DNA from 2 places in the Enterobacter sp. TMH.L2 genome. Region 2 is predicted to be linked to the other one. Evidence: predicted binding sites of a transcription regulator. Region 2 holds the regulator's gene; the other holds the start of a gene.

Region 1 (16,416 bases), 640 kb from region 2:
ATGGATGCCGTACGCCGTTGCCCTCAACGCGCTTGACCTGGCTGCGGCAGGAGTAGCCGGTTGCCAGACAGCGGTTGCGCGGCAGGCGCTGCATCGCCTGATGCCAGGAGAGTTCATAGATGCCCAATGAATTGGCGAGATTCTTCACCTCGTGACCGTAAGTGCCAGCCATGCCGCAGCAGCCAACACTCACGCTCTCGAGCTTCGCGCCAAAACGAGCAAAAATACCGGCCCACTGATTCGGTGTCGCCGGCAACGCCGTTACTTCGGTACAGTGGCCAAAGAGGTACCATGCTTCCCCTCCCGCGCCCTGCACTTCCCGTTCTTTCAGCGCAGTCTGGAGCCATTCGTGCACCAGCTGCACCTGAAAATCACCGCGCTCTTCGCCTAATGTCTGTTTATATTCATCGCGGTAGCACAGGACCAGCGCCGGATCGACGCCGACCATCGGCATACCCAGTTTCGCAATGCGGTTCAGGAACTCAGACGTTTTACTCGCCGTGCGCGCAAAACGCTGCATGAACCCTTTAATGTGCTGAGCCTTACCGTTCGGTGAGAACGGCAGCACCACAGGTTCAAAGCCTAGCTTATCTGCAAGCTTAATAAAATCAGCCACCACCTGAGCATCGTAATAGCTGGTGAACGGGTCCTGCACCACCAGCACGGTTTTGGCGCGCTGCTCATCTGAGTAATGCTCCAGCTCTTCCAGCGTGACGTTGGCTGAGCGGTGCCCGACCAACTGCTGCTGCAGCGTCGGCGTGGACAGCATAGGCAGGTCAACCATACCGATGTGCCTGCGGGACAAACTCTGGACCCACGGCTGGCTCATAAAGAAGTTGAAGGTTTTTGGCGCGCGCGCCATCAGCGGCGCGTAGCTCTCCACGGAGGCCACAACGTGATCGCGCAGCGGGCGCAGATAGCGCGTGTGGTAAAGCTGCAGGAAGCGAGAGCGGAACTCCGGCACGTCGATTTTAATCGGGCATTGGGTCGAGCAGGCTTTACAGGCCAGGCAGCCGGACATCGCCTCTTTCACTTCGTGGGAAAAATCGTACTCGCCCTTGCTGGCGTGCCACGAGTTGCGGGTACGCTCGATAAGGCCTCGCAGGCTGGCGCGCTGCTCCGGCAGCTGTTTCTCAAGCTGCAGCGGGTCAACGCCGCGTTCGGCCAGCAGCCGCAGCCATTCACGGGTCAGCGTGGCTCGCCCTTTCGGGGAGTGGATACGGTTGCTGGAGATTTTCATCGACGGGCACATCGGGCTTTTCACGTCGAAGTTAAAGCACAGGCCATTGCCGTTGCACTCCATCGCGCCGCGCCAGGAGGTGCGTACCGCAATCGGGATTTGTCGGTCAAACGTTCCGCGCTTAACGGCATCGACCTGCATCATCGGGTCGTCCACGCCGAGCGGCGGGCAAATCTTCCCGGGGTTCAGCCGGTTAGCCGGGTCAAACACGGCTTTAATCCGGCGCAGTTCTTCATACAGCGTTTCACCGAAGAAGGCCGGGCTGTACTCGGCGCGGAACCCTTTGCCATGTTCGCCCCACAGCAGACCGCCGTATTTTGCCGTCAGCGCCACCACGTCGTCGGAGATGCTTTTCATCAGCATTTCCTGCTGCGGATCGCACATATCCAGCGCAGGGCGAACGTGCAACACGCCTGCATCAACGTGACCAAACATCCCGTAGCTCAGGTTGTGGCTGTCCAGCAGAGCGCGGAATTCAACAATGTAGTCCGCCAGATGCTGCGGCGGCACGCAGGTGTCTTCGGCAAACGGAATCGGTTTAGCCTGCCCTTTGGCGTTCCCCAGCAGGCCAACGGCTTTTTTCCGCATGCCGTAGATTTTTTCGATACCGGCCAGCTCGTCACAAACCTGCCAGCCAATCACCCCGCCCTCGCCTGCGGCTATTAGCGCATCGAGGCGAGCACATAGCTCAGTGACCTGGCCGTCGATCAGTGCCTGGTCGTCCCCGGCAAATTCAACGATGTTCAGCCCGAGCATCTCTTTGTTCGGCACGTCGGTGATCAATTCGCTGACCGAGTGCCAGACGATATCTTCCCGCGCCAGGTTCAGGACTTTGGAATCGACGGTTTCCACCGACAGCGCCCGAGCATCCACCATAAAGGGCGCGTTACGCAGGGCTGAATCGAAGGAGTCATACTTGACGTTCACCAGCCGGCGCACTTTCGGCAAGCGGGTGATATCCAGCTTCGCCTCGGTGATAAAGGCCAGCGTCCCCTCGGAGCCGGTAAGAATGCGGGTTAAATCGAACTTGCTTAGATCGTCATTAAAGACGTGGCGCAGGTCATAGCCGGTAAGAAAGCGGTTTAGTTTGGGGAATTTATCGATAATCAGCTCACGCTGCTCGCGGCAGCGTTCAAGCACGGTGCGGTAGATTTTACCGCTCGATGTCTCTTCGCGGCCCAGCTCTTCGGCAAGCCCGGTTGCCATCTGGTGCGTGTCCAGAATTTCACCGTCCATCAGCACGGCGCGCACGCCCAGCACATGATCGGAGGTTTTACCGTACACCAGCGATCCCTGCCCGGAGGCATCGGTATTAATCATTCCTCCCAGCGTGGCACGGTTACTGGTCGACAATTCCGGGGCAAAGAAGTAGCCGTGCGGCTTCAGGAACTGGTTGAGCTGGTCTTTAATCACGCCGGCTTCGACCCGCACCCAACCTTGTTCCGGGTTGATTTCGATAATGCGATTCATGTAGCGGGACATGTCCACCACGATGCCGCCGTTCAGCGACTGCCCGTTGGTGCCGGTGCCGCCGCCGCGCGGGGTAAACACCAGGGATTTAAAGCGCTCTTCGGAGGCCACGCGGGTAATCAGCGTGACGTCGGCGGTTGAACGAGGGAAAAGCACCGCATCCGGCAGCAGTTGGTAAATACTGTTGTCGGTCGCCATGGTCAGGCGGTCTGCGTAGCTAGTGGCGGTATCGCCGGTAAAGCCCTGTTGCTCCAGTGATGCTAAATAGCTGAGCACCAGCTGAACGACGCCAGGTGCCTGAGAAATTTGTGGGATCATTGACGGGTCGACCCTGTGTTGCTTAGTAAGAGTTATCGTTTGCGTGTCTGTTTTGTTTTTATCATATTCCATCGCGATTTGCGGCTGTTATTTCAGATAACGCGATGCGAAATGCACCTGTCAAAAATCGAGGAAATACATCATCATTAAATTATCGCCATGCGAATTTAGCGCGGGTGCATTTTATTGAGGTGATTCTTCCTATGATCAAAGTCAGTCAGCCAAAGGATCTGCTGCAGATCCTGCTGTCCGTGCTGTTTATTTCGGTGATGATTCTTGCCTGTCTGTGGATTGTCCGCCCGTTTGTTTTGGGCTTCGCCTGGGCCGGAACCATCGTCATTGCGACCTGGCCGCTGCTCATCAAATTGCAAAATCTGCTGTGGGGCAAACGCTCCCTTGCGGTGCTGGTGATGACGCTGCTCCTGCTGATGCTGTTTGTCATCCCGGTCGCGATGTTAGTGAACAGTCTGGTGGACAACAGCGGCCCGGTGATTAACTGGGCGACCAAAGGGCACATGGCGCTGCCCGCCTTCGAATGGCTGCACAGCGTCCCACTTATTGGCGATAAACTTTACAGCGGCTGGAACACGCTGGTGAGCAGCGGCGGCAGTGCGATTATGGAAAAGGTCCGACCCTATATCGGCACGACGACCAGTTGGTTCCTTGGTCAGGCCGTACACATAGGTACTCTGCTTGTGCATCTCGGCCTGATGCTGCTGTTCAGCGTGCTGCTGTATGCCAAAGGTGAGACGCTGGGGAACGGCATTCGTCATTTCGCCTTCCGCCTCGCGGACAAACGCGGTGATGCCGCCGTACTGCTGGCCGGCCAGGCGATTCGCGCCGTAGCGCTGGGCGTGGTTGTCACCGCGCTAGCACAGGGTGTACTGGGCGGTATTGGCCTGGCGGTGTCCGGCATTCCTTACGCCGCGCTGCTTACGGTGCTGATGGTGCTTAGCTGCCTGATTCAGCTTGGCCCGCTGGTGATTCTGGTGCCCGCCATTATCTGGCTGTACTGGAGCGGCGATACCACCTGGGGGACGGTGCTGCTGGTATGGAGTTGTGTCGTTGGCACCATGGATAACGTGATTCGCCCGGTGCTTATTCGCATGGGCGCGGACTTGCCGATGATTCTGATTCTTTCCGGCGTGATCGGCGGCTTGATTGCCTTCGGGATGATTGGCCTGTTTATCGGCCCGGTGCTGCTGGCGGTTTCTTATCGCCTGATTTCGGTCTGGATGCACGAGGCGCCTGCCCCACAGGACGATCCACAAGAGGTGGTCGAACTGCTTGAGGAGCAGCAGACGCTGAATGTGAAGAAATAAAGATGCGGAGGGTTTGAGGAGTTCCTGTTCGCTCAAACCCTCTATGCGACAACAGCTAAGTTTCCGTTCACATCCTCTACATCTCCACAGAAACTTTTTTAACGACAGAATAACTTGCGCCTAAAGCAGTGACTTAACGCAAATGGTTAATAAATCTAATCAATAACGCATTTTCCCTTCGCTATTCCGGCCATTGAAGCCCCCATTCCGGGCTATGCTGCCTCAAGTTATTTACCTTCTGTTAACGATTGAGACGAATCTGAGTGACGCCACTTAGTGAGATGCCTACTATTTAACTCACGGTTATGAATCAACACGTTGATTTATAAACATCGAAATCCCCTGAGTGAAACAACGAATTGCTGTGTGTAGTCTTTGCCCATCTTGATGATGGGCTTTTTTTTATTCTGATTTCGCAAAGTGATTGATAAGCGCCCCATGCAGAACCAACGGGGCAACGGTCAGGTGGCTCTGCCCTTCTACCAGCGTAAAATCAACCCGGGTCGGGGCGTTAGCTATCAGGGCATTAGCCATTTCGCGGTTCCCGTCTACCATCGCTCGCTGCCCACGATGTTTTAATAGCGTGGCGCGCTTCTCTTCCGACAGCCTGGCCTCCTGCGGCTGCAGCGACTGTTCATAACTTCCCACGGAGAGCGATAGCTGAGCATTTCCCTTATCAGGCCGCCAGTTTTGCGCCATTCGCAGCAGATAGCGGTCGTTCCACCATACCGATGGGCTTGAGGCGTAATAATGCTGGAAAGCGCCCGGTGAGGTCATAAACAGCCAGGTGGTGAACAGGCCGCCATAGGAGTGCCCAAAAAGCGCCTGCCGCTGCGGATTGATTTTCCACTGCTTTTCGACCCAGGGCCGGAGTTCAGCGTCGATAAACCGCCAGAATTTCTGCGCCTCGCCGGGGGCGCCAGGCGGATAAGTGCCCCCTGCCGGGTTCGGCTCCAGCACCACTTTTTCTACCGCAGGTCGATAATCCCGCTCCCGGCGGCTGTTTTCCGGGTAGTCAATCGCCACCACCACGCCCGGCGTCAACGGGCAACGCTCACAGGTCAGGCGCTGCATCAGCGACACCGCGCCGGGGAAGACGGACTCACCGTCCAGAAGGTAAATCACCGGCCAGCCTTCTGACGGCGCTTCGCCTTCAGGCCAGGAAACCATAATTTTATACTCACCGTTTTCCGGCGAATGCAGACTGTGTACCAGCGTATTCGCCAGCGTGTAGGGCTTATCCTCGATGACCGCTGCCCCCGAGGGAGCAGCGAGTGCGATAAGCGCCATAAGCAGATAGCGCAAAAGTTCTCCTTACCAGCGATAGCTGACGGTGGCGGTTAAGGTACGGCCAATGCCGTAGAAACAGGCTGAATCCGACGCGCAGGACGCCACGTATTTTGTGTCCGACAGATTATTGACGTTGAACTGCAGGGCGGCCCCTTTTAAATCAGGGCTCACTTCTCCCAGCTCGTAACGCAGCATGGCGTCATAGAGATCCACGGCCGCCACTTTAAAGGTATTTTTCGCATCGCCATAGCTGGTCCCGATGTAGCGAACCCCGACACCTGCCGTCAGGTTTTTCAGCAGGCCTTCAGGAATAGTGTAACTGCCCCACGCCGAGGCCATATGTGTTGGAACACGCGCGGGCGTTTTTCCTTCGGTGCCCGCCACGGTGGTGCTCACGGTTTCCGCATCCGTCCAGGTGTAAGAGCCTATCAGGTTGAGGCTGTTAAACAGCGTGGAATGCACCTCCGCCTCCAGCCCTTTAGAACGGATTTCACCGGCGTTTTCAAACCAACCCAGCGCGCTGTTGTAGGTCCCAACGTTTGTCTGGCGGAGATCGAACAGCGCCAGCGTCATGAAGGTCTCTTTCAGCGGCTGATACTTCAGGCCCACTTCGGTCTGCTTGCCCAGGCTTGGGTCGAACGGCGCAGCGCCTGGCGCACGGTTGGTCTGCAGATTGGGCTCAAACGAGGTGCTGTAGCTGATATACGGCGACAGGCCAAAATCAAAGGCGTAAAGCAGCCCCGTACGCCAGGTGAACTTGCTGTCATTCTGCTGCGTCGTTTTACTTTTTAACCTGTCCGTCGTGCGCACTTCGGCCCAATCATAACGCCCGGAAAGCAGCAGTTGCCAGTTGTTCCAGCTGAGCTGATCCTGCAGGTACACGCCCGTCTGGTCGAGATTCTGCTGATCGTCGTTCACCGCGCTGAAGGTGCTTTCGTCCACATTGAGGCCATATACCGGATTCGGCCAGTACAGATCGTATTTCGCCCCGGTACCGCGGCTGAGCTGCTGCCGGTCATGGTTAGACTTGTAATCCAGGCCGCCTAACAGCGTATGCCCCAGCGCGCCGGTATCAAACTGCGCTTCAAGCTGGTTATCCACGCCAAACTCATCGGTATCACGCGTTTCTCGCTGCGCACGGCGCGAAAGTAGCGTCTCGCTTTTTGAGGTGGAATACACGAGGTAACGGTACTTCTGTTTGATACTGGCGTAACGGGCGTTCTGGCGGAAGGTGAAGATATCGTTGAAGCTGTGCTCGAACTCATAGCCCACCATCGTTTGCTCGCGCCACGACTGGTCGTAATTGGGATCGCTAACGTTAAAGTCCAGCGGGATATACCCCGCCGTGGTTTCCGTCACCAGGCCTGCGGCAGGCAGGAAGTTACGATAGCCCGCCTTCGGGTCTTTCTGGTAGCTGGTCAGTAAAGTAAAACGCGTCTGCTCGTTGGGATACCAGGTCAGCGCCGGCGCAATCGCCAGGCGCTGCTCTTTGTAATCGGCCACCTGGCTGTGCTGCGTGCGTGCGATGCCGTTCAGGCGATAAAGCACCCGATTATCGTCGCTTAGCGAGCCGCCAAAATCAAAAGCCCCCTCGGCCAGATGCTGGTTGCCTGAGCGGAACTGCACTTCATGTATCGCTTCCCTTGTCGGCCGCTTGCTGGTCATGCTGATAAGCCCGCCGGGGTTCACCTGGCCGAACAACACGGATGCCGGGCCGCGCACCAGCTCCACGCGCTCAAGCAGCCACGGGTCAAACGTCCCGGTCTGGGAAGACGCTGTTGCGCCATAGCTCAGTCCGTCAAGATATTTTGGGACATAGCTGAAGCCGCGCACAAACACCTCATCGTTGCGGTTCGAACTGCCCCGATACTCCGTCAGCACCCCGGCCGAATAGCGCAAAGCCTGCGACACGGAGGTAACATCCTGCGCGTTCATTTGGTCGCGGGTAATCACCGAAACCGACTGCGGCGTTTGGAGCAAATCAGCCGCGGTTTTCGTTGCAGACAGCGTTTTGGTAGCCACCATCCCCTTCAGCGGCGCAGAAGGATCCTCGCTAACGGAGCCGGTGACAACCAGAGTTTCCTCGCTGCCCTGCCGCTCCTGCGCCTGAACGCCGTTTCCCATCCCCAGGGCACTGAATCCCATCAGCCAAAGGCCGCAGGTTACCTTATTATTTTTAAAGTGCATGACCGTAACATCCCATGTGATTAGGTGAATTAAGTTCGCCTTTCTCTCCTGTTACGTTTTGTCGTAAAACGCAACGACTCGCAATGTTATTGCAAATCAATCTCATTTGCATTAGCGTGTACGCACTTTTTTATCAGGAATGATAAACACGATGAGAGCCGCGTGGAGCGCATTAATGTTGGGGCTTTGTTCAGCGTCGGCGGTGGCCGCGACCTGTACTTTTACCGGCAGCCAGGGTGAGCAGGATGGGAAGTTCGACGCCAGCGGCGAAATCTGCTTTGGCCTTCCGGCGCTGGGTGAAAATTACGCCAACGTCCGGTTGAGCGGCGTGACCGACGCCAGCCTGGTGGACAGCAAAGGCAGACTCTGGCGTTCGCTGGTGGAAAACGGGCCGGTGGATGGCCAGCACAATCCGCTTTTCGCCCTGCCCGTCGGCCAGCCTTCTACGCTGGTGCTTCGCGGTGAACCCGGCCGGCGCTGGCTGTTTCGCTGGCAGATCCGTGAAACCGTGCCGCTCAAGCGTAACGACGAACAATCCCCGGAAAGCCCGACACTGCTGGCGCTTGAGCAGGCTCTGAGCCATGGCGCAAGTACGGAAGCCTTCTGGCAGGAAAGGCGCGAGCAGGGCACGCCGCTGGTCGAGCCCATCGATGCCAGCCGTAAACGCGTGACGTTCCTGTGGCGAGGCGCACAGGGCAACGTGTTCGTGCTCGGTTCACCGGCCGGTGACCATGACCCGATGTTCCGCCTCGGGCAGTCCGACGTCTGGTATCGCAGCTATGTGGTACCGGCTGATACGCTAATGCAGTACAAACTTGCCCCCGACGTTCCCCTTGTGGAAGGCACCGCGCGCGACCAGCGCCGGGCGATTCTGGTGTCGGCCCAGACTGACCCGCTTAACCCGCAATTCAGCCCCGCAGGCAAAGGCGACCGCTGGAATCGTTTCTCGCTTTTGGACCTGACCACCCACCGCTATTTTACCCCGCAGGCAACCGCCGAGCCGATTCGGCAGGGCTCCCTTGTTCGCTATCAGGTAGAAAGCAAAAAGCTGGCTAACCGGCGGGAAGTGACCGTCTATCGGCCACGCGGGGGGCAGCCCGCCCGCTGGACGCTAATGCTGTTCGATGGCCGTATGTACCAGGACCGTTATCATCTCGCCAATGTGCTGGACGGCCTGATAGCCCGTCATGCCCTGCCGCCGGTTAACGCCGTGTTTATCGACAGCCTGGACGGCGAACGACGTGAAAAAGAGCTGCCGCCCAATCCTAATTTCGCTGATTTTATGGCCGAAGAGTTAGTGCCGTGGCTGCACCGCCAGGGCATCACCACCCCGGCACAAAAAACCATCGTGGCAGGCTCCAGCTACGGCGGCCTGGCATCGTCCTGGGTGGCGCTTCGCCATCCCGAAGCGTTTGGCAACGTGCTGAGTTTGTCCGGCTCTTACTGGTGGGCACCCGAGGGCGAAGCGCCGGGCTGGCTTACCCGGCAGTATCAGGCATCCCCGCGCCTGCCGGTGCGATTTTGGCTGCAGGCGGGACGCTTCGAAAGCAAAGGCGCAGACGGCGGTATTTACCGTAATACGCAACAGCTTGAAGCCGTGCTGCGTGAAAAGGGCTACGAGGTGAGCTTTAACCCCTGGTCGAGCGGGCATGATTACGCCGCCTGGTGCGAGGCCATTATTACCGGCATGAAGGAATTGATTAAGCGGGGATAAGTGTCGGCCCGGTGGCCTACCCCGCATAAGGCAGGCAGGCTCCGGGCCGGATCCCCTCTCTTTATTGCAGAGAAGGGTTGAACGTTACTTATTCAGTTCAGCAAGGCTGAGCCAGGTTTGCACCACGGTGTCCGGGTTCAGGGACAGGCTGTCAATCCCCTCTTCCATCAGCCAGGCGGCAAAGTCTTCGTGATCGGACGGCCCCTGCCCACAGATCCCGACGTATTTACCCTGTTTCTTCGCCGCTTTAATCGCCATCGACAGCAGCGCTTTCACCGCGTCGTTACGCTCGTCAAACAGTTCAGACACCACACCAGAGTCGCGATCCAGGCCCAGCGCAAGCTGCGTCATATCGTTCGAGCCAATGGAGAAGCCGTCAAAGTATTGCAGGAACTCGTCCGCCAGCAGGGCGTTGGACGGGATCTCGCACATCATGATGATCTTCAGCCCGTTCTCACCGCGCTTCAGGCCCTGACGTTCCAGCTCCTCAACCACCGCTTTTGCCTGGGCAACGGTACGCACAAACGGTACCATCACTTCGACGTTGGTCAGGCCCATTTCATTACGCACGCGCTTCATGGCCGCGCATTCCAGCGCGAAGCAGTCGCGGAAGCTGTCTGCCACGTAGCGACCTGCCCCACGGAAGCCCAGCATTGGGTTCTCTTCTTCCGGCTCATAACGCTCGCCGCCCACCAGGTTGGCGTATTCGTTAGATTTGAAGTCAGACAGACGCACAATCACGCGCTTCGGCCAGAACGCCGCACCTAAAGTCGCGATCCCTTCGGTCAGGCGACCCACGTAGAACTCAACCGGATCGTCATAACCTTTCATCATCGTGCGGATTTCCGCCTGCAGCGCGGGCTCCTGCTGGTCGAACTCCAGCAGCGCGCGCGGGTGCACGCCAATCATGCGGTTGATGATAAATTCCAGACGCGCCAGGCCAACGCCTTCGTTCGGCAGGCAGGCGAAGTCAAACGCACGATCCGGGTTGCCAACGTTCATCATGATCTTCAGCGGCAGATCCGGCATGGCATCAACCGTGGAGCTTTTCACGGTGAAGTCGAGGATCTCCGCGTAAACGTAGCCGGTGTCGCCTTCGGCGCAGGAAACGGTCACGTTCTGGCCGTCTTTCATGCGCTCGGTGGCATCGCCACAGCCCACAACGGCTGGAATACCAAGCTCACGTGCGATGATGGCCGCGTGGCAGGTACGCCCACCGCGGTTGGTGACAATCGCCGCCGCTTTTTTCATGATCGGTTCCCAGTCCGGGTCGGTCATGTCGGTGACCAGCACGTCGCCCGGCTGGATGCGGTTCATTTCGCTGATGTCGTGGATCACTTTTACCGGACCCGCGCCGATGCGGTGACCAATCGCGCGGCCTTCCGCCACGATCTGCCCCTGCGCGTGCAGCTGGTAGCGTTCCATCACCTGGCCCTGAGAACGCACGGTTTCCGGGCGAGCCTGAACGATGAACAGCTTGCCGGTATGGCCGTCTTTAGCCCACTCGATGTCCATCGGGCGGCCATAATGTTTTTCGATTTGTACCGCCTGCTTAGCCAGTTCCTGAATCTCTTCCTGGGTAATACAGAAGCGGTCGCGATCGGCTTCCGGCACGTCTTCAATCCGCACCTGCTTGCCGTGTTCCTGCGTTGGAGCGTAGACCATGCGAATTTTTTTCGAACCCATGGTGCGGCGAACGATGGCCGGATTACCCGCCTCAAGCGTTGGCTTGTGCACGTAGAATTCATCCGGGTTTACGGCGCCCTGCACAACCATTTCACCCAGGCCCCACGCGGCGGTAATAAACACCACCTGATCGAAACCGGATTCGGTATCAATGGAGAACATCACCCCGGAAGAAGCGAGGTCGGAGCGCACCATACGCTGAACGCCAGCGGAGAGCGCCACGCCGCGGTGGTCGTAGCCCTGATGCACGCGGTAGGAGATTGCACGGTCGTTAAACAGCGAGGCGAAAACGTGTTTCACCGCCACCAGCACGGCATCATAGCCCTGCACGTTGAGGAAAGTTTCTTGTTGCCCGGCAAAGGAAGCGTCCGGCATGTCTTCCGCAGTGGCCGAAGAACGCACCGCAAAAGAGGCCTCGGCATCATCGGAGGAGAGCGTTTGGTACGCTTCACGAATGGCATGCTCCAGCTCAGGCTGGAAAGGCGTGTCAATAATCCACTGGCGAATCTGCGCCCCGGCTTTTGCCAGTTCGCTCACATCGTCAATGTCGGTTTTATCCAGCAGCTCGTAGATACGCTGGTTCACGCCGCTCTGGTCGAGAAACAGGTTAAACGCCTCGGCGGTGGTCGCAAAACCGTTCGGGACGGAAACGCCCATACCCGAAAGATTGGTAATCATTTCACCCAGGGAGGCATTTTTGCCTCCGACCCTGTCTACATCATTCATGCCAAGTTGGTTATACCAAAGCACCAGCGGTGACGAGCCGTTATTGGACATCGAAACAATCCTTTTTTAAATGAATGGGTACAAGAAACACCAGACTTCGTATTTAGCTTTGCATACTCTTAGGGGGGAATGAAACCAGTGAATCGTTCAAGCAAAATAAAATATGACGTTTTCGGATAGATCCGCTCATTTCATAAACCATTGATTATCATATAATCCTCACAATTTAGATGGGTATAGTATTGATTTGAATATATTTAAGATGGTTTATTAAATTTAAAAACGCTATTTCACTTTTTAAATTAAGATTAGCGCTACTCGGAATCCCTTGTTTTACTTTATGCTTTAGGGAAACCGGTTCCCCGCTCAGGAATAAAAATGGATAATTTAGTCGATCGTCAGGTATTTTGTATTTCCGATGGCACCGCGATTACCGCAGAGGTACTTGGTCACGCGGTCATGTCACAATTCCCGGTATCTATCAACAGTATTACGCTGCCGTTTGTTGAAAATGAAAGCCGCGCAAAAGCGGTAAAAGAGCAGATTGACGCTATTTACCAACAAACCGGGGTGCGTCCGCTGGTGTTTTATTCCATCGTGCTGCCCAATATCCGCGACATCATTATGCAGAGCGAAGGTTTCTGTCAGGACATCGTGCAAACGCTGGTTGCGCCGCTGCAGCAGGAGCTAAAACTCGACCCGACTCCCGTCGCCCACCGAACGCACGGCCTTAACCCCGGTAACCTGACGAAATACGACGCCCGTATTGCCGCCATTGATTACACGCTGGCGCACGACGACGGGATTTCGATGCGCAATCTCGATCAGGCGCAGGTCATTTTGCTGGGCGTATCCCGCTGTGGAAAAACGCCGACCAGCCTGTACCTCGCGATGCAGTTTGGCATTCGCGCCGCGAACTACCCTTTTATTGCCGATGACATGGACAACATTCAGCTCCCGGCCGTGCTTAAACCGCTGCAGCACAAGCTTTTTGGCCTGACCATTAACCCTGAACGCCTGGCCGCCATTCGTGAAGAACGGCGTGAAAACAGCCGCTATGCTTCTCTCCGCCAGTGCCGTCTGGAGGTCGCCGAAGTGGAAGCTCTGTTCCGTAAAAATCAGATCCGCTACCTCAACAGCACCAACTATTCTGTTGAAGAGATGGCGACCAAAATTCTCGACATTATGGGACTGAATCGCCGCATGTACTAAGAAACTAGTACAAAAGATCGAGCGTGTATGCTAGGGTGTACAGACTGCGGTGGGGCAATCCTTTCGCCAAAGCCGGCCGGATGTTGAAATCGGTCAGCTTTGGTTTATTGTGATCCCCATCACTTCCCGGTAAATCTGCCGCAGAGAAGACAAAATTTCTGAGACACCCAATGAACAAAACAGATGAATTGCGAACCGCGCGCATCGACAGCCTGGTGACGCCGGCTGAGTTAACCGAGCGCTTCCCGGTTTCCGCCGAGGTTGCCCAGCACGTCACCGCCGCCCGCCGCCGGATCGAAAAGATCCTCACCGGTGAAGATAAGCGCCTGCTGGTTATCGTCGGCCCCTGCTCGATCCACGATCTTGACGCCGCGATGGACTATGCTCGCCGCCTCAAAACGCTGCGTGAAAAACATCAGGATCGTCTTGAGATCGTGATGCGTACCTACTTCGAAAAACCCCGCACCGTCGTCGGCTGGAAAGGGTTAATTTCCGATCCTGATCTGAACGGCAGCTACCGCATTAATTACGGCCTCGAACAGGCGCGCCGCCTGCTGCTGCAGGTCAACGAGCTGGGTGTCCCTACCGCGACCGAATTTCTGGATATGGTGACCGGGCAGTATATCGCCGACCTGATTAGCTGGGGCGCCATTGGCGCGCGCACGACCGAAAGCCAGATCCACCGTGAAATGGCGTCCGCACTCTCCTGTCCGGTTGGCTTTAAAAATGGTACAGATGGCAATACCCGCATTGCGGTGGATGCCATCCGTGCCGCGCGTGCCAGCCATATGTTCCTCTCCCCGGATAAACAGGGGCAGATGACGATTTACCAGACCAGCGGCAACCCTTACGGCCATATTATTATGCGCGGCGGCAAGCAGCCGAATTATCACGCAGAAGACATTGCCGCCGCCTGCGACACGCTGAGCGCGTTTGACTTGCCTGAACATCTGGTGATTGATTTCAGCCACGGTAACTGCCAGAAGCAGCACCGCCGTCAGTTGGATGTTTGCGAAGATGTTTGCACGCAAATTCGCAACGGCTCGCGGGCGATTGCCGGGATCATGGCGGAAAGCTTCCTGAAAGAAGGGACGCAGCAAATCGTTGCTGGCCAGCCCCTGACTTACGGGCAGTCGATCACCGATCCTTGCCTTAACTGGGAAGATACGGAAACGCTGGTCGCGATGCTGGCGCAGGCCACTGACCGACGCTTCTGATAGTCTCCACCGGCGGGCACTTGATAACCCGCCGGATATCATAGCATTACGCCTCGCGACAACTCGCCCGCAAAGAAATTCCCTGATTCACACAATTCTTACAAATAATGCTTGCTGCTGATTCGGCTTTTTCTGATAATGATTCTCATTGTTACACTGATTGTCATTTGTAAACAGAGTGAAGCGTATGGACAAACCATTCACCCCCGCCCGCCCACAGCCCGCGACAGAACCTCGCCAGGTTGACAGCAAAACGCTGCTCGGTGCCGATGGCCGTGTTGTTATCGTCCATGAAGGACAGCAATATCTGTTACGCCAGACTCAGGCCGGGAAGCTGATCCTGACCAAATAAATTAAACAAACCGTTCCCCACACCCAAACGGGGAAATTAGCCAGCCACCCAGGTCATACCCAGGCAGCCAGCGCTTTCGATATTCCTTAGGAGAGTTGCGCTATGCCTTGCACCAACACAGCAGGTTTTCGTCTGTCTGTACTCACGTTAGCCGTATTTACCGCCCTGCCCGCTTTCGCAAAAGACGATCAAATGACCGTGGTTGCCACCGGTAACCAACGCAGCACTTTCGAAGCCCCAATGATGGTGAGCGTTATCGATGCAAATTCGCCAGAGAGCCAGACGTCCACGTCCGCCGCTGACATGCTGCGCAAAGTTCCGGGGATCACCATCGACGGCACCGGGCGCACCAACGGCCAGGACATCAACATGCGCGGTTACGACCGCCGTGGCGTACTTACCCTGGTAGACGGCATTCGTCAGGGCACCGACACCGGCCACCTGAACAGTACGTTCCTCGATCCCGCGCTGATTAAGCGTATTGAAGTGGTACGTGGCCCGGCGGCTCTGCTGTACGGCAGCGGCGCGCTGGGCGGTGTTATTTCCTATGAAACCGCAGACGCCGCCGATCTGCTATTTGACGGGCAAAACAGCGGCTTCCGCGTCTTCGGCACCGGCGGTACCGGCGACCACAGCATCGGCATGGGTGCCAGTGCCTTTGGCCGTACCGATAACCTGGACGGCGTCGTCGCCTGGTCCAGCCGCGATCGCGGTAACCTGCGCCAGAGCAACGGTGAAACCGCGCCTAATGACGAAAACATCGGCAACCTGCTGACCAAAGGCACCTGGTATATCGATTCGGCTCAGTCGCTGTCCGGCTCCCTGCGCTACTACAATAACAACGCGCAGGAACCGAAAAACCCGCAGACGCCGGATGCCTCAGCCTCCAGCAACCCGATGACCAATCGCTCCACCATTCAGCGCGACGCGCAGCTGAAATACCACCTCAATCCGCAGGATAACGACTGGCTGAACGCGACCGCGACGGCCTACTGGTCCGAAGCTCGTATCAACGCCGAAACCCCTAATCAGGGGAGTGAATTCCGTAAACAGACGACCAAAGGCGGTAAGCTCGAAAACCGCAGCCGTCTGTTTAGCGACAGCTTCGCGGCTAACCTGCTGACCTACGGCAGCGAATATTATCGTCAGGAGCAGGCTCCTGGTGGCCTGACGACCGGTTTCCCACAGGCGAAAATCAACTTTGGTTCCGGCTGGCTGCAGGATGAAATCACCCTGCGCGACCTGCCGATTTCTATCCTGGCCGGGACGCGTTATGACAACTACAGCGGCAGCAGTCAGGGCTATAAAGACGTCGATGCCGACAAGTGGTCATCACGCGGGGCGGTTTCTGTCACCCCAACCGACTGGCTGATGCTGTTTGGTTCCTATGCGCAGGCGTTCCGTGCGCCGACCATGGGCGAGATGTACAACGACTCCAAGCACTTCTCTATCGGCACTCGCTACACCAACTATTGGGTACCAAACCCGAACCTGCGCCCGGAAACCAACGAAACGCAGGAATACGGCTTCGGTCTGCGCTTCGACAATCTGGCAATGGCTAACGACGGCCTGGAATTCAAAGCCAGCTACTTCGACACCAAAGCGAAAGATTACATCTCTACCACCGTGGACTTCGCCAAAGCGACCACCATGTCCTACAACGTGCCAAAAGCAAAAATTTG
Region 2 (16,416 bases):
TTGAAAGTTTACTACTCCTCCGACCAGATAAATGCACTTTTTTGTGCGCTATTTATCTTTTTACCTGTAATTAAGTTACAAAATGGTTAAATAAATACTAACCATTAGTTAACTAATGGCTTTTGCCATTTTTATACTTTTTTTACACCCCGCCCCCGGACTTTTACGACATCTTTTCACCCGAAATCCTATTCTGCCGCGAAATGCTTAACGCACCGTTGGAGGTGGATTGTGAGTGCAGGCGTCATAACCGGCATCGTGCTGGTCTTCTTGCTGTTGGGTTACCTGGTTTATGCCCTGATTAAAGCGGAGGCGTTTTAATGGCTGCGTCCGGATTTTTACTGATCGCCAGCTTCCTGCTGGTGCTCTTTGCCCTTGCGAAACCGCTGGGCGCCGTGCTGGCACGACTGATCGACGGCGAACCGCTGCCGATCGTGGGCCGCATTGAGCCCATTTTGTGGTCCCTGATGGGCAGCAAAGGTGAAGAAATGGGCTGGAAACGCTATCTGATGGCGATTCTGGCATTTAACGTTTTTGGGCTGATCCTGCTGTTCGCGATGCTGCTGTTCCAGGACAGTTTGCCGCTTAACCCGCAGCATCTGCCGGGCCTCTCCTGGCATCTGGCGCTGAACACTGCCGTCAGTTTTGTCTCCAACACTAACTGGCAGTCTTACGGCGGCGAAACCACGCTGAGCTACTTCAGCCAGATGGTGGGCCTGACGGTACAAAACTTCGTTTCTGCCGCCACCGGCATTGCCGTAGTGTTTGCGCTGATCCGTGGTTTCTCTCGCCATTCCACCAGCACGCTGGGCAACGCCTGGGTCGATTTAACCCGCGTTACGCTGTACATCCTGCTGCCAATCTCGCTGGTGATGGCGCTGTTCTTTATCAGCCAGGGTTCGCTGCAGAACTTTTCTGCTTACCAGCCTTACACCACCATTGAAGGCGTTCAGCACCTGCTGCCGATGGGGCCGGTGGCTTCTCAGGAAGCAATAAAAATGCTGGGGACCAACGGCGGGGGCTTCTTCAACGCTAACTCCTCTCACCCGTTTGAGAACCCTACGGCGCTGACCAACTTCGTGCAGATGGTTTCCATCTTCCTGATCCCGGCCGCGCTCTGCTTCGCCTTTGGTGAAGCCGTGGGTGACCGCCGTCAGGGCCGCGCGCTGCTTTGGGCGATGACCATTATCTTCGTGGTCTGCGTGGTGGTAGTGATGTGGGCCGAGCTGCAGGGCAACCCGCACTTTATCCAGTTGGGTGCCAACAGCAGCATCAACATGGAAGGCAAAGAGAGCCGCTTCGGCATTCTGAATAGCAGCCTGTTCGCGGTGATTACTACCGCCGCATCCTGCGGGGCGGTCAACGCCATGCATGACTCCTTTACGGCGCTGGGCGGCATGGTGCCAATGTGGCTGATGCAGATTGGTGAAGTGGTCTTCGGCGGCGTAGGCGCTGGCCTGTACGGCATGCTGCTGTTCGTCCTGCTGGCCGTGTTTATCGCCGGGCTGATGATTGGGCGTACCCCGGAATACCTGGGTAAGAAAATTGACGTGCCGGAGATGAAGATGACTTCGCTGGCCATTCTTATCACCCCTGCCCTGGTGCTGCTCGGCACCGCGCTGGCGATGATGACGGATGCAGGCCGCAGCGGCATGGCAAACCCTGGGATCCACGGCTTCAGCGAGGTGCTGTATGCGGTTTCTTCCGCCGCAAACAATAACGGTAGCGCCTTCGCCGGCCTGAGCACCAACACGCCGTTCTGGAACGTTCTGCTGGCCGTATGCATGTGGTTTGGTCGCTTTGGGGTGATTATCCCGGTAATGGCTATTGCCGGTTCCCTGGCCGCGAAAAAATCCCAGGCCGTCAGCATCGGTACGCTGCCAACGCACGGCCCGCTGTTTATCGGTTTACTGATTGGGACAGTGCTGCTGGTTGGCGCCCTGACCTTTATCCCCGCCCTCGCTTTAGGCCCGGTTGCGGAACACCTTTCTCTGGTTAATTTCTGATTACGAGGCTTCCATGAGTCGCAAGCAACAGGCGCTGTTTGAACCTGGTCTGATCCGTCAGGCGCTAATTGATTCTTTTAAAAAGCTCGCCCCGCAGGTGCAGTGGCGCAACCCGGTGATGTTTATCGTCTGGGTGGGGAGCATCATCACTACCCTGCTCGGGATAGCGATGTTCACCGGCCTGCAGCAGGGGGATGCCCTCTTCACGCTCGCCATCAGCCTGTGGCTGTGGTTTACCGTGCTGTTCGCCAACTTTGCTGAAGCGCTGGCAGAAGGCCGCAGCAAGGCCCAGGCGAACAGCCTGAAAGGGGTGAAAAAAACCAGTTGGGCGCGCAAACTGCGCAGCCCGCAGCATGATGCGCAGGTGGACCACATTCCGGCGGCCGATCTGCGTAAAGGCGACGTCGTGCTGGTGGAAGCCGGGGACATCATCCCTTGCGATGGCGAAGTCCTTGAGGGCGGCGCGTCGGTGGATGAAAGCGCCATCACCGGGGAATCTGCCCCGGTTATCCGTGAATCCGGCGGCGACTTTGCCTCGGTGACCGGCGGGACGCGCATTCTGTCCGACTGGCTGGTCATCCAGTGCAGCGTTAACCCAGGGGAAACCTTCCTCGACCGCATGATTGCCATGGTAGAAAGCGCCCAGCGTCGTAAAACGCCGAACGAAATCGCCCTGACTATCCTGCTGGTGGCGCTGACAATCGTCCTGCTGCTGGCGACCGCAACTCTGTGGCCGTTCTCTGCCTACGGCGGCCAGGCGGCTAGCGTAACCGTACTGGTAGCCCTGCTGGTCTGCCTGATCCCAACCACCATCGGCGGCCTGCTTTCCGCCATCGGTGTGGCCGGGATGAGCCGCATGCTGGGTGCGAACGTGATCGCTACCAGCGGCCGGGCGGTAGAAGCCGCCGGGGATATCGACGTCCTGCTGCTGGATAAAACCGGCACCATCACGCTCGGTAACCGCCAGGCCTCCGCCTTCCTCCCTGCCCCTGGCGTGGATGAAAAAGAGCTGGCCGATGCCGCGCAGCTGGCCTCACTGGCGGATGAAACGCCAGAAGGCCGCAGTATCGTGGTGCTGGCAAAACAGCGCTTTAACCTGCGTGAACGCGACGTGCAGAACCTGCAGGCAACTTTTGTGCCGTTTACCGCGCAAACCCGTATGAGCGGCATCAATATTCAGGACCGCATGATCCGCAAAGGTTCTGTGGATGCCATCCGCCGCCACGTAGAAGTGAACAACGGTCACTTCCCGGCCCAGGTCGACACGCTGGTTGAAGGCGTGGCTCGCCAGGGCGGTACGCCGCTGGTTGTTGCCGAAGGCGCTAACGTGCTGGGCGTAATCGCGCTGAAAGACATCGTGAAAGGCGGCATTAAAGAGCGTTTCGCACAGCTGCGCCAGATGGGCATCAAAACGGTGATGATCACCGGGGATAACCGCCTGACAGCCGCGGCGATTGCCGCCGAAGCCGGGGTGGATGACTTCCTTTCTGAAGCCACACCGGAAGCCAAGCTGGCACTGATTCGCCAGTATCAGGCCGAAGGTCGTCTGGTGGCGATGACCGGCGACGGCACCAACGACGCCCCTGCCCTGGCGCAGGCCGACGTAGCGGTAGCCATGAACTCCGGGACTCAGGCAGCGAAGGAGGCCGGGAACATGGTTGACCTGGACTCTAACCCAACCAAGCTGATTGAAGTGGTGCACATCGGGAAACAAATGCTAATGACTCGCGGGTCACTGACCACCTTCAGTATTGCTAACGACGTAGCGAAATACTTCGCCATTATCCCGGCGGCGTTTGCGGTGACTTACCCGCAGCTGAACGCGCTGAACGTGATGCACCTGCACTCCCCGGCTTCGGCCATCTTGAGCGCGGTGATCTTCAATGCGCTGATCATCATCTGCCTCATTCCGCTGGCGCTAAAAGGCATTAGCTACAAGCCGCTGAGCGCTGCCGCGATGCTGCGCCGCAACCTGTGGATCTATGGCCTGGGCGGCATCGTCGTGCCGTTTATTGGTATCAAAGTGATTGACGTGATCCTGACCGTACTCGGTCTGGTCTAAGAGGAAAAGAACATGGCTACGTTACGCCCCGCTTTATTACTGCTGATTATCCTGACGCTGATTACCGGAGGGGTTTATCCCCTCCTCGCCACGCTGCTGGGGCAATGGTGGTTCCCGGCTCAGGCCAACGGCTCGTTAATCGTTGAAGACGGCAAGGTTCGCGGTTCAGAACTGATTGGTCAGGACTTCACTAACGCAAAATATTTCCAGGGCCGCCCCTCTGCCACCTCGGATAGCCCCTATAATCCAATGGCATCCGGCGGCAGCAACCTTGCGGCCAGCAACCCGGAGCTGGACAAAGAGGTTAAGGCTCGCGTTAGTACGCTGCGTGCGGCTAACCCGGAGGCTAATCCAGCGGTACCCGTTGACTTAGTCACCACCTCCGCCAGCGGCCTGGACGGGCAGCTTTCTCCTGAGGCGACCGCGTGGCAAATCCCGCGGGTAGCGAAAGCCAGAAATCTGCCGGTGGAGCAAATCGCTCGCCTGGTGGCGGAAAACACCACCACGCCGCTGGTGAATTTTATCGGCATGCCGGTAGTGAATATCGTTAAGCTGAACCTGGCGCTGGACCATCTCCAGGCGAAGTAAAAAGGACGTGTTATGACCGAGGAGCCGCTGCGCCCCAACCCCGATAAGCTGCTGGAGAAAGTCAACCGCCAGCCGCGTGGGAAACTGAAAATCTTCTTCGGCGCCTGTGCAGGCGTCGGGAAAACCTACGCGATGCTTCAGGAGGCGCAGCGCCTGCGGGCGCAGGGCCTCGATGTGCTGGTAGGTGTGGTGGAAACCCACGGCCGCCAGGAAACTGCCGAACTGTTAAAGGGGCTGACGATTCAGCCCCCTCGTCGTATTCACCACCGGGGGCGTCTGGTCCAGGAGTTTGACCTGGACGCCGCCCTCGCCCGCAACCCTGCCCTGATTCTGATGGACGAACTGGCGCACAGTAACGCGCCAGGCTCGCGCCACCCCAAACGCTGGCAGGACGTGGAAGAGCTGCTTGAGGCCGGGATCGACGTCCTGACCTCCGTTAACGTTCAGCATCTGGAAAGCCTGAATGATGTGGTGGGCGGAGTCACCGGGATTCAGGTACGCGAAACCGTCCCCGACCCTATTTTCGACGCCGCCGACGAAGTCGTGCTGGTTGACCTGCCGCCGGACGACCTCCGCCAGCGCCTGCACGAAGGCAAAGTTTATATCTCCGGCCAGGCCGAACGCGCCATCGAGCACTTCTTCCGTAAAGGCAACCTGATAGCGCTGCGAGAGCTGGCCTTGCGACGCACAGCCGACCGCGTTGACGATCAGATGCGCGCCTGGCGGGACAACCAGGGACAGGAAAAAGTCTGGCACACGCGGGACGCCATTCTGCTGTGCATCGGCCATAGCAACGGCAATGAAAAACTGGTTCGCACCGCCGCTCGCCTTGCCGCCAAGCTCGGCAGCGTCTGGCACGCCGTCTACGTCGAAACGCCGCAGCTTCACCGCCTGCCGGAACATCAGCGCCGGACCATTTTAAGCGCTCTGCGGCTCGCTCAGGAGCTGGGAGCCGAAACCGCCACGCTTGCCGACCCTAATGAAGAAAAAGCGGTGTTGCGCTACGCCCGCGAACACAATCTCGGCAAAATCATTATTGGCCGCCATACCACGCGCCGCTGGTGGCACCGTACTTCTTTTGCCGACCGGTTAGCCAAACGCGCCCCGGACCTCGATCTGGTGATTGTGGCGCTGGATGAAAAACCGCTCCCCTCCCCGACCAGAGCACCGGACACCAGAACGCTAAGCGAGAAATGGCGCATTCAACTGCGCGGCTGCGCCGTGGCGGTGGTGCTCTGTGCGTTTATTACCTTTATCGCCAATCAGTGGCTGGTGGCCTTTGATGCCGCCAACCTGGTGATGATCTACCTGCTTGGCGTGGTGATGGTCGCGCTGTTTTATGGCCGCTGGCCGTCCGTCCTCGCGACGGTCATCAACGTGATTAGCTTCGACCTGTTCTTTATTGCGCCGCGAGGCACGCTCGCCGTGTCGGATGTTCAGTATCTGCTGACCTTCGGCGTAATGCTCACCGTCGGGCTGGTGATCGGTAATCTGACCGCCGGGGTACGTTATCAGGCACGCATCGCCCGCTACCGGGAACAGCGCACCCGTCATCTGTATGAAATGTCTAAAGCTCTGGCCGATGACCGCACGCCGCAGGACGTCGCCGCCACCAGCGTGCAGTTTATTAACAACACCTTCCAGGCCCGCAGCCTGCTGCTGCTGCCGGACGATCACGGGAAACTCAGCCGTATCGCAGCCGAAGGGGAACCCGCTCAGTGGGATGAAGCGATTGCCCGCTGGAGCTTTGATAAAGGCCAGCCCGCCGGTGCCGGAACGGATACGCTGCCGGGCGTGCCCTACCGCATCCTGCCGCTTAGCACCACGGAAAGGACCCTGGGTCTGCTGGTCGTTGAGCCGGAGAATCTGCGCCAGCTGATGATCCCCGAACAGCAGCGCCTGCTGGAAACCTTTACCCTGCTGGTGGCCACCGCGCTCGACAGGCTGCTGCTCACCGCCAGCGAAGAACAGGCCCGGCTTTCCAGCGAACGGGAGCAAATCCGCAACTCGCTGCTGGCCGCGCTTTCGCACGACCTGCGCACGCCGCTGACCGTGCTGTTTGGCCAGGCAGAAATCCTCACGCTGGATCTCGCCAGTGAGGGATCAAAACATGCCCCGCAGGCCAACGAAATCCGTCAGCATGTGCTGAACACCACCCGGCTGGTGAATAATCTGCTGGATATGGCCCGCATTCAGTCGGGCGGTTTTAACCTTCGCAAGGAGTGGCTGACGCTAGAGGAAGTCGTCGGCAGCGCGCTGAAGATGCTCGAACCGGGCCTCGGCGGCCGCCATATCGCCCTTAATTTGCCTGATCCGCTGATGCTGATTGAAGTCGACGGCCCGCTGTTCGAACGCGTGCTGATCAACCTGCTGGAGAATGCGGTTAAATATGCCGGTTATAAAGCCAACATCGGTATTAAAGCGACCTCGACAGCAGACAAGCTGGACCTGGAAGTTTGGGACAGCGGCCCGGGGGTTCCCGCTGGTAAAGAGCTGCTGATTTTTGATAAATTTGCCCGCGGTAACAAAGAGTCAGCTATTCCAGGCGTTGGGCTTGGGCTGGCTATCTGCCGGGCGATTGTTGAAGTTCACGGCGGCACAATTTATGCGCTTAACCGCCCGGAAGGCGGTGCCAGCTTCCACGTTGTGCTACCTTTATCGCCTCCCCCCGAACTCCCTGAAATGATTGAGGTGCTGTGACAACGGTTCTGATAATTGAGGATGAAAAAGAGATCCGCCGCTTTCTGCGCACCGCGCTGGAAGATGAATCGTTGCGCGTGTTTGATGCCGAAACCCTGCAGCGCGGCCTGATTGAAGCCGCCACCCGCAAGCCGGATCTGGTGATTCTGGATCTCGGCCTGCCGGACGGCGACGGCATCGATTTTATTCGTGACTTTCGCCAGTGGAGCCAGACGCCGGTCATCGTCCTGTCGGCCCGGAGTGACGAGCAGGCGAAGATTGCCGCCCTGGATGCTGGCGCAGACGATTTTCTCAGCAAGCCGTTTGGCATCGGTGAACTGCAGGCCAGGCTTCGCGTCGCCCTGCGCCGCCACGCCAGCACCGTTCAGCCCGATCCGGTTTATCAGTTTTCCGAAATTCGGGTCGACCTCGCCTCGCGCCGTATTACCCGCGGCGAAGAGGAAATTCACCTGACCCCCATTGAGTTCCGCCTGCTGGCAACCCTGCTGAATAATCACGGCAAAGTCCTGACCCAGCGCCAGTTGCTTAATCAGGTTTGGGGCCCGAATGCCGTGGAACACAGCCACTATCTGCGCATTTATATGGGCCACCTGCGCCAGAAGCTGGAGAGCGACCCCGCTCGCCCTCGCCATCTGCTCACCGAAACCGGGATCGGCTACCGTTTTATGCTCTGAAGGAGTAATCTCTGGCTCGTTCAAGAGGAGCCCGTTATGAGCGCATGGTTAGTCTACGCCCTGTTGTCTGCCGCTACGGCAGCGCTGGTCGCTATTTTTGGCAAAGTTGGTTTGCAGCATCTGGATGCCAATACCGCCACAGCCGTTCGCGCTGTGGTCATGGCGTTATTTTTAGTTGGGGTGGTCGTCGTTCAGGGAAAACTGAATCTTGTTAGTACGGTGTTTGCCGATAAAAAAGCGCTGCTGTTTATTTTGTTAAGCGGCGTGGCCGGGGCGCTGTCCTGGCTGTTCTATTTTATGGCGATCAAAAGTGGTGACGTGTCGAAGGTCGCCCCTATCGATAAGCTGAGCGTGGTGTTCGCGGTGATTCTGGCGGTGATTCTGTTTGGTGAGAAAGTGTCGCTGATTGCCGGGATAGGCGTGGCGCTTATCACCTGCGGCGCACTGATGGTGGCTTTGGGTTAAAAGAGAAAGGCTCCCTGGGGAGCCTTTTTGCATATTACTTCGCGCTTTTCAGCACTTCGCTGACAATCTCTACCGCTTCTTTCTCGATCTGCTCGCGGTGCTCTGCGCCGAGGAAGCTTTCACAGTAAATCTTGTAGGCGTCTTCGGTGCCGGACGGACGAGCGGCAAACCAGCCGTTCTTGGTCATCACCTTCAGGCCGCCAATGGAAGCGCCGTTGCCCGGAGCCGCCGTCAGACGCGCGGTGATCGGGTCACCTGCCAGCGTGTCTGCACTCACCATTTCAGGTGACAGCTTGGACAGCGCGGCTTTCTGTGCAGAAGTGGCTGGTGCCTGAATACGGTTATAGCTCGGTGCGCCAAAGCGCGCGGCTAACTCATCGTAATGCTGCTGCGGGTTTTTGCCCGTCACGGCGGTGATTTCTGCCGCCAGCAGACACATGATGATACCGTCTTTGTCGGTCGACCATGGGGTGCCGTTGAAGCGCAGGAACGATGCCCCGGCGCTCTCTTCGCCCCCGAAGCCGAAGCTGCCGTCGAACAGGCCGTCAACGAACCACTTAAAGCCAACCGGGACTTCCACCAGCTTGCGGCCCAGATCTTCTACCACGCGGTCAATCATCGCGGAGGAAACCAGGGTTTTACCGACGGCCACATCTTTGCCCCACAGCGGACGGTGCTGGAACAGATAGTTAATAGCCACAGCCAGGTAATGGTTCGGGTTCATCAGGCCCGCTGGCGTGACGATGCCGTGGCGGTCGTAATCCGGGTCGTTGGCAAACGCCAGATCGAATTTGTCGCGCAGCGCCAGCAGGCCCGCCATCGCACATTCGGAGGAGCAGTCCATGCGAATTGCGCCGTCTTTATCCAGGTGCATAAAGCGGAAGGTCTGGTCGACCTGATCGTTCACGATGGTCAGATCGAGGTTGTAATGCTTCGCGATACGGTGCCAGTATTCGATCCCGGAACCGCCGAGAGGATCAACCCCCAGCTTCAGGCCCGCTTTTTGAATCGCGGCCATGTCGACGATATCCACCAGCCCTTCGATGAACGGCTGAATCAGATCCTGCGCCTGAACGTGACCGCTTTCCCAGGCTTTATCCAGCGTAATGCGCTTCACGCCTTTCAGGCCGTCGGCCAGCAACGCGTTAGCGCGATCTTCAACGACTTTGGTGACGTTAGTATCAGCCGGGCCACCGTTTGGTGGGTTGTACTTGATGCCGCCGTCGTCCGGTGGGTTGTGGGATGGCGTGATAACAATCCCGTCCGCCTGAGGGCCGCCCTTTTGGTTATGCACCAGGATGGCGTTAGAAATCGCAGGCGTCGGCGTATAGCCGTTATCCTGCTGCACAATGACGTCCACGCCGTTAGCGGCCAGCACTTCCAGCACGGAGATAAACGCAGGTTCGGACAGCGCGTGGGTGTCTTTGCCCACATAGCATGGACCGGTGATCCCATTCTTTGCGCGTTCTTCAGCGATAGCTTGCGCAATCGCCAGAATATGAGGTTCGTTAAAGCTATGCCGTGCTGCACTGCCGCGGTGGCCGGAGGTCCCGAATTTCACCGCGTGTTCGCTATTCCCCACCACTGGCTTAAGCACGTAATACTGCGCCGTAAGCTGGGCTACGTTAATCAAGTCGCTCTGTTGTGCAGGTTGGCCCGCACGATCGTGGTTAGCCATTGGCTCTTCCTTACTGACGCCAGGTTTTTAAATAGTGCCGCAAACCTTTTCAATCAGCTCCGCAGGGAACTGCATTGACTGCATGATGTGTTCGATCATGCTGCATTTACGACCAGTATTCGTATTGGTGATCACCCAGTATGGGGTGCCCGGAACATGTTTCGGCTTGGTTTGATTGCCGTTTGCCAGCAGAGTTTGCTCATCGCCAGCAAAATAGACGCGGGTGCGACCATGCAGCGATTCAGTGGCTTCGCCAAAGGTTTTTGCATCCAGCATATACAGCGTGGACAGCACCATCATAAAGCGGTTTACGGCTTTATTCTGGGCAGCGTACTCGTCGGAAAGCAGCAGCTCACGAACGGCACGCACGCGATTACGAGCCGTGTTCGCAGGTTTTTCTTCAACAACGGGAGCCGCAGCGCGCTCAGGCGCAGCGGGCGTAGAAGTGGCTGCTGGTGTTTGCCCGGCGGTAAATTTAAGCATACGCCGTAAAATGTCTGACGCGCTCTCGCCGATGTGTTTAGTCTGGCTGGCAATATAGCGGTAAAGCTCGTCATCAACTTCGATTGTTTTCATCTTAATCCAGTGCGATATCTTTTCTGAATACAAGTCGTTGGGATTATAGGGTCAAATCCCAACAGCGAACAGGAGAGGCGACTCAAAGTCAGAGTAAACTGAATATTTGCCGCACGCCCGCGAGAATGCCAACATGATACCCTAACCAAACGAACCAAAATAAAGAACTTTGCCATGAAATTAAATGCTCGCCTGCAAACTGCGCAACAATTGAATAGCAATTCCCCTATCGTACTGATCCACGGCCTGTTCGGCAGCCTGGATAACCTGGGTGTCCTGGCACGTGATCTGGGTAAAGATCATGCGTTGCTGCAGATCGATCTGCGCAATCACGGGCTGTCACCGCGCAGTGATGATATGAGCTATGCCGCAATGGCCGGGGACGTTCTGGACACGCTGGACGAATACGGCATCGAGAAGGCCACATTTATTGGCCATTCCATGGGCGGCAAAGTGGTGATGGCGCTTACCGCAATAGCCCCTCAGCGTATTGATAAGCTTGTGATGATAGATATTGCGCCGGTTAACTATCAGGTTCGCCGTCACGACGAAATTTTCGCGGCTATTCGCGCGGTCACCGAAGCGGGCGTAAAAACTCGCCAGCAGGCGGCGCAAATCATGCGCGACCACGTAGCTGAGGAAGGCGTCATTCAGTTTCTGCTGAAATCCTTTGCTGACGGCGAGTGGAAGTTCAACGTGCCCGTGCTTTGGCAGCAATACGAAACTATCGTTGGCTGGCGGCCTGTTCCGGCCTGGCCATATCCTGCACTATTTATTCGCGGCGGGAATTCTCCATATGTTGATGAAAGCCACCGCGAGGCGCTGCTAAGTCAGTTCCCACAGGCCCGTGCTCACGTCATCGCTGGAGCGGGTCATTGGGTTCATGCGGAAAAACCGGATGCCGTTCTACGGGCGATCCACCGATTTATCGACGCAGAGTAGAAAAACTGATTAAAAACAGACCGACCGGGCAGCTGAAGTCGCTAACGCGTTGGCGCGAATGGCGCGCTGATGTATGATGGCGCGCTTAATTGCACCGGCACCCTGCCCCTGCAGCCAGAATTTCCTGTCAGTATTCTAATCATGGCAAAAGAACAAACGGACCGTACTACATTAGATCTGTTCGCGGACGAGCGTCGCCCCGGGCGGCCGAAAACTAATCCGCTCTCGCGCGATGAGCAATTGCGTATCAATAAGCGCAATCAGCTGAAGCGCGATAAAGTGCGTGGTTTGAAGCGGGTTGAGCTAAAACTGAACAACGAGGCGGTCGATGCCCTCAACCAGCTGGCTGACGCCCGTAACATCAGCCGCAGCGAACTGATCGAAGAGATGCTGCTCGAGCAGCTTAAAAATCTCGGGTAACGCCTTCAGCCACCCTGCGGGTTATCTGAAATCTCAAAAGGGTGAGCAAAACCATGTTGCAGACTGTGCACCCGGGCGTGATAGCTGTTTCCGCTGCTGGAGCTGTTCTGCTATGATTGCCCTATACGTGGGCATTGAACGGCCAGCATACTATTAAGTTTCAAGAGGTTATTTTACTCATGGCAATCGTAGGCATTTTTTTCGGCAGCGACACCGGTAACACCGAAAATATCGCGAAAATGATTCAAAAACAGCTCGGTAAAGACGTTGCTGAGGTGCATGACATTGCTAAAAGCAGCAAAGAAGATCTCGAAGGTTTCGACATTCTCTTGCTCGGCATCCCGACCTGGTACTACGGCGAAGCCCAGTGCGACTGGGATGACTTCTTCCCTACGCTTGAAGAAGTCGATTTCAACGGTAAACTGGTGGCGCTGTTCGGCTGCGGCGACCAGGAAGACTACGCGGAATATTTCTGTGATGCGCTGGGCACCATTCGCGACATTATCGAACCGCGCGGCGCGGCGATTGTGGGCCACTGGCCAACCGCGGGCTACCACTTCGAAGCCTCCAAAGGCCTGGCGGATGACGACAATTTTGTCGGCCTGGCCATCGATGAAGATCGCCAGCCGGAACTGACCGCTGAGCGCGTTGAGAAGTGGGTTAAACAGGTTTCTGAAGAACTGAATCTGTCGGATATCATTAACGCCTGATTTCTCTGGCGCAAATACAGCATTTGCGCCATCTTGATAGCTTGTAGCAATGAAAATAATTGCTACAAGTTTGTAACTTTCTCGTACATCCCTGTACAATGTCTTCCTGATAGCTTGGCTGATAATTACTGTAAATGGCGACGCCGCCACGATTTTTCAGCCTTATTTTGCACCATACTTGCGGTTCCCATTTAGAAGTAGCAGTTCTATAATGAGACGCATTACTCTTTACGCTCACTGCAGTTTGAGCGAATCGTTAAGCAACAGGACACTTTCCGCATGACTGACAACAATACCGCATTAAAGAAGGCCGGCTTGAAAGTCACGCTTCCGCGATTAAAAATCCTCGAAGTGCTGCAAGAGCCGGTAAATCATCACGTCAGCGCGGAAGACTTATATAAACGTCTGATCGACATGGGCGAAGAAATCGGCCTGGCGACCGTCTATCGCGTGCTGAACCAGTTTGATGATGCAGGGATCGTGACCCGCCATAATTTTGAAGGCGGCAAGTCCGTTTTTGAGTTGACCCAGCAGCATCACCACGACCACCTGATCTGCCTCGACTGCGGTAAAGTGATCGAGTTCAGCGATGATTCTATTGAATCCCGCCAGCGTGAAATTGCCACGCGCCACGGCATCCGCCTGACTAACCACAGCCTCTATCTGTACGGACACTGTGCTGAAGGTGACTGCCGCGAAGACGACACGGCCCACGATCCTAAATAAGTAATCCGCATTAACAAACGCTGCTTCGGTGGCGTTTAAAAGCAAAAACCGGCAGGTTTCCCTTGCCGGTTTTTTATTGACTGAAAAAGGCTATCAGCTGTTATTGGCGCGAATCTCCTGCCAAATCTTATCGCAGCGTACCTTCGCGGCTTCATCATTGCCGCTCTTTCTTGCCTGGATACATTTCTGGTAATCCAGCACGTTCACCGTCTCTTTCTCAACAAACGCTTTATGCTGTTTTTCCTGGCGCAGTACGTTCAGCACGCTCTGGCAGGCTTCAATTTTATCCGGATTGCCTTCCGCCGTATTGATACAGGCGCTATAGGCCTGCTTCAGGCGTGAATCTTCCGGAGGTGCAGGAGGTTGAACGCAGGCAGACAGCGTGAATACAGCGGCGGTAATCAGCAGAATCTTTTTCATGTTCGGTTCCTTATAAAAAAACGGGCGCTTGCGCGCCCGGTTTCACATCAGAAGATGGTGAACGGAGCAATCACGATGAATTTCACGTCACGCTCATCCTGGAAGATGTTGCCGTACCCACCGCCCCAGCTTGGGATGTCGGAGTGGTTGTCGTACTGAGTGAAGTGCAGTTTGAACAGCGTGCCTTTCGCACGGCCTTCCTGCACGGTATACATGGCGTCGAGGCTGTAAGAAGACTCTTTGATCTTGTTAGAAGCGAGATCCTGGCGGTTACCGGAAGCATCAAGCGCCCATGTAGATGGTTTTGCGTCCCATGCATAAACGTAAGAAGCACCCACTGCCCAACCCGGCAGGTTCCAGTTGCTCAGGTCATACATTGCACCGAAGAACACGGCTTTTTCACCGTTGGCGTTGAAGTCAGAGCGGTTATCCCACCACACATCCAGACGACCGTTGGAAGACGCGTAGGTTGGCGTCATACGCTGCAGGAAGTAACCCTGCTGGCCTTCTGCCTTCACCATGGTCCCTTCCAGACGCAGGTCGACCTGGCCAATTTTATAGCCAAATGTCAGCGCCTGGAGCCATGCGGTGCCATCGTAGATATCATTGATGGTATTGTTCGCGGCTTTATCACGGGTGCCGTAGAACTGGTAGCTGGTGCTCAGCGGGCTGCCTGCAACGTCGAATTTGTAGCTGGCTTTAGCAAAGTACTGATCAACAAAGCCCTGAGCCTGACCGAATGCGGCTTCCAGAATCAGATCGTTTTTGAAGTCATACTTCGCGCCGATGGAGTGCAGATAGTCAACTTTGGTCTTTTTATCGTTCTGGTAGAACTTATCGGTTTCAAGGTGCCATGGCGCCTTGTACTCGTTAGTCCACATGTAGGAGAAGCTCAGCGCACCGGCATCACCGTAGTCAAATGCAGCTCCCGCTTCAGCCCCCTGATAAGTACCAGGCATGAAGCTCCAGTGTGGTGCTAACAGCGTTTGACCGGTTGGCTGAATGTAACCTGCGCGAGCCCAAACCGGGCCGTATTTGAATTTGGCCGCCGCTTTATAAAGGCTGATGCCACCTTTATCGCCGGAGTAGTCTTCGTCGTAGGTTTTATTTTTAGAGGAGAATGCGATTTCGTTCGGGTGACCGCTGGCGCTGTCTTCGGCCATTTCAATGGCGGTGAAAGCGGCAATATCAAAACCAAACATATCGGCCGCATAGCCAGACTGGAAGTCGAGGTTGGCGTTCCAGGTTGAGTGCGACAGGTTAGTTTTGTACTTACCGTCGGACACGTCTTTACGGTCACGTTCACGCTGCCAGTAATAGATGCCGCCGGTCAGCGTGGAGTCATCAACAAAGCCCGCGGCGCTAGCCTGCGGAGCCACGACAAAACCTGAAAGAGCGGTAACGCTTGCAATAGCAAGAGCAAGCGCACTACGTTTGCCACTAAACGTACGCATAGTTAAATTCCTCTTTGACGTAAAAATCATCGCCTGACGTGAAAAGCGCCAATGACGAAAAAAAGTAAAATTGCCTGACGGCTAAAAGCGGTTTTTGCCTAACACACCCGCATTACTGCTGCTTATAGACTATTTTTCGCGACGCGAATTATCAATGACTTTGTATCAGAGATTTCCTGGAGTATGACAGAGAGCACATAATCTATGTGCATTTGTAACAAAATTGCGCAGCAGATTATTAACCCTGATTACGATTGATTTTAAGAATAAAACTTCATTGAGAGCGCTTTCATTATAAGCATCAGGAGATTACGGGGAAGGCATGACTTCCTGTGAGGAAATTTTCACAGAAATGTGAATGAGAATTAATTCGCATCGCGAATGTGTATATAAGGTTAATGACTGGTAATCAAAAAGAAAAAACGCCGCATTTAGCGGCGTTTTCATCAGGCAATAAACGGCAATTATTCGCCGATTTTAGCCCAGGTATCACGCAGGCCAACGGTGCGGTTAAACACCAGTTTTTCCGCCGTCGCATAGCGGCTGTCCAGGCAGAAGTAACCTTCACGCTCGAACTGATATGCCTTACTTTTTTCCGCGTTCTGCAGACTAGGCTCAGCGAAGCCCTGGCGAATGACCAGAGAATCCGCATTAATGGTAGACAGGAAGTCTTCCGCAGCCCCTGGGTTCGCGACGCTAAACAAGCGGTCGTACAGACGAATTTCAACCGGCAGCGCGTGTGCCGCGCTCACCCAATGAATAACACCCTTCACCTTGCGACCGTCCGCCGGATCCTTGCTCAGGGTTTCCGGATCGTAGGTGCAGTAAAGTTCGGTGATATTACCTTCTGCATCTTTTTCTACGCGTTCGGCTTTGATCACATAGGCATTACGCAGGCGAACTTCTTTACCCAGCACCAGGCGCTTGTACTGCTTGTTTGCTTCTTCGCGGAAGTCAGCGCGATCGATATAGATCTCGCGGCTGAACGGCACTTC

The links. The regulator Fur, encoded in region 2, represses iron uptake genes when iron is present. The targets are predictions, from matches to a motif close to ATAATAATGAGAACNACTATCAA.
Region 1: a site for Fur is predicted at 7,917-7,939, ahead of ACREYP_RS13225 (TonB-dependent siderophore receptor). Genes of this name have one in related genera too.

The regions. Positions count from the first base shown of each region.
Region 1 is NZ_CP193791.1:2,756,542-2,772,957, forward strand. Features, by position in the region: gene ydiJ (D-2-hydroxyglutarate dehydrogenase YdiJ) at 1-3,028, opposite strand, end outside; gene ydiK (AI-2E family transporter YdiK) at 3,232-4,350, shown strand; RNA gene rprA (antisense sRNA RprA) at 4,650-4,756, shown strand; gene ACREYP_RS13220 (alpha/beta hydrolase) at 4,753-5,655, opposite strand; gene ACREYP_RS13225 (TonB-dependent siderophore receptor) at 5,665-7,827, opposite strand; gene ACREYP_RS13230 (alpha/beta hydrolase-fold protein) at 7,979-9,541, shown strand; gene ppsA (phosphoenolpyruvate synthase) at 9,626-12,004, opposite strand; gene ppsR (posphoenolpyruvate synthetase regulatory kinase/phosphorylase PpsR) at 12,332-13,165, shown strand; gene aroH (3-deoxy-7-phosphoheptulonate synthase AroH) at 13,336-14,382, shown strand; gene hemP (hemin uptake protein HemP) at 14,570-14,734, shown strand; gene ACREYP_RS13255 (TonB-dependent receptor) at 14,837-16,416, shown strand, end outside.
Region 2 is NZ_CP193791.1:3,396,331-3,412,746, forward strand. Features, by position in the region: gene kdpF (K(+)-transporting ATPase subunit F) at 232-321, shown strand; gene kdpA (potassium-transporting ATPase subunit KdpA) at 321-2,006, shown strand; gene kdpB (potassium-transporting ATPase subunit KdpB) at 2,020-4,068, shown strand; gene kdpC (potassium-transporting ATPase subunit KdpC) at 4,081-4,656, shown strand; gene kdpD (two-component system sensor histidine kinase KdpD) at 4,669-7,356, shown strand; gene kdpE (two-component system response regulator KdpE) at 7,353-8,030, shown strand; gene ACREYP_RS16405 (EamA family transporter) at 8,067-8,495, shown strand; gene pgm (phosphoglucomutase (alpha-D-glucose-1,6-bisphosphate-dependent)) at 8,530-10,173, opposite strand; gene seqA (replication initiation negative regulator SeqA) at 10,201-10,749, opposite strand; gene ybfF (esterase) at 10,924-11,691, shown strand; gene ybfE (LexA regulated protein) at 11,833-12,111, shown strand; gene fldA (flavodoxin FldA) at 12,291-12,821, shown strand; gene fur (ferric iron uptake transcriptional regulator) at 13,101-13,547, shown strand; gene ACREYP_RS16440 (ChiQ/YbfN family lipoprotein) at 13,641-13,967, opposite strand; gene chiP (chitoporin ChiP) at 14,015-15,421, opposite strand; gene glnS (glutamine--tRNA ligase) at 15,886-16,416, opposite strand, start outside.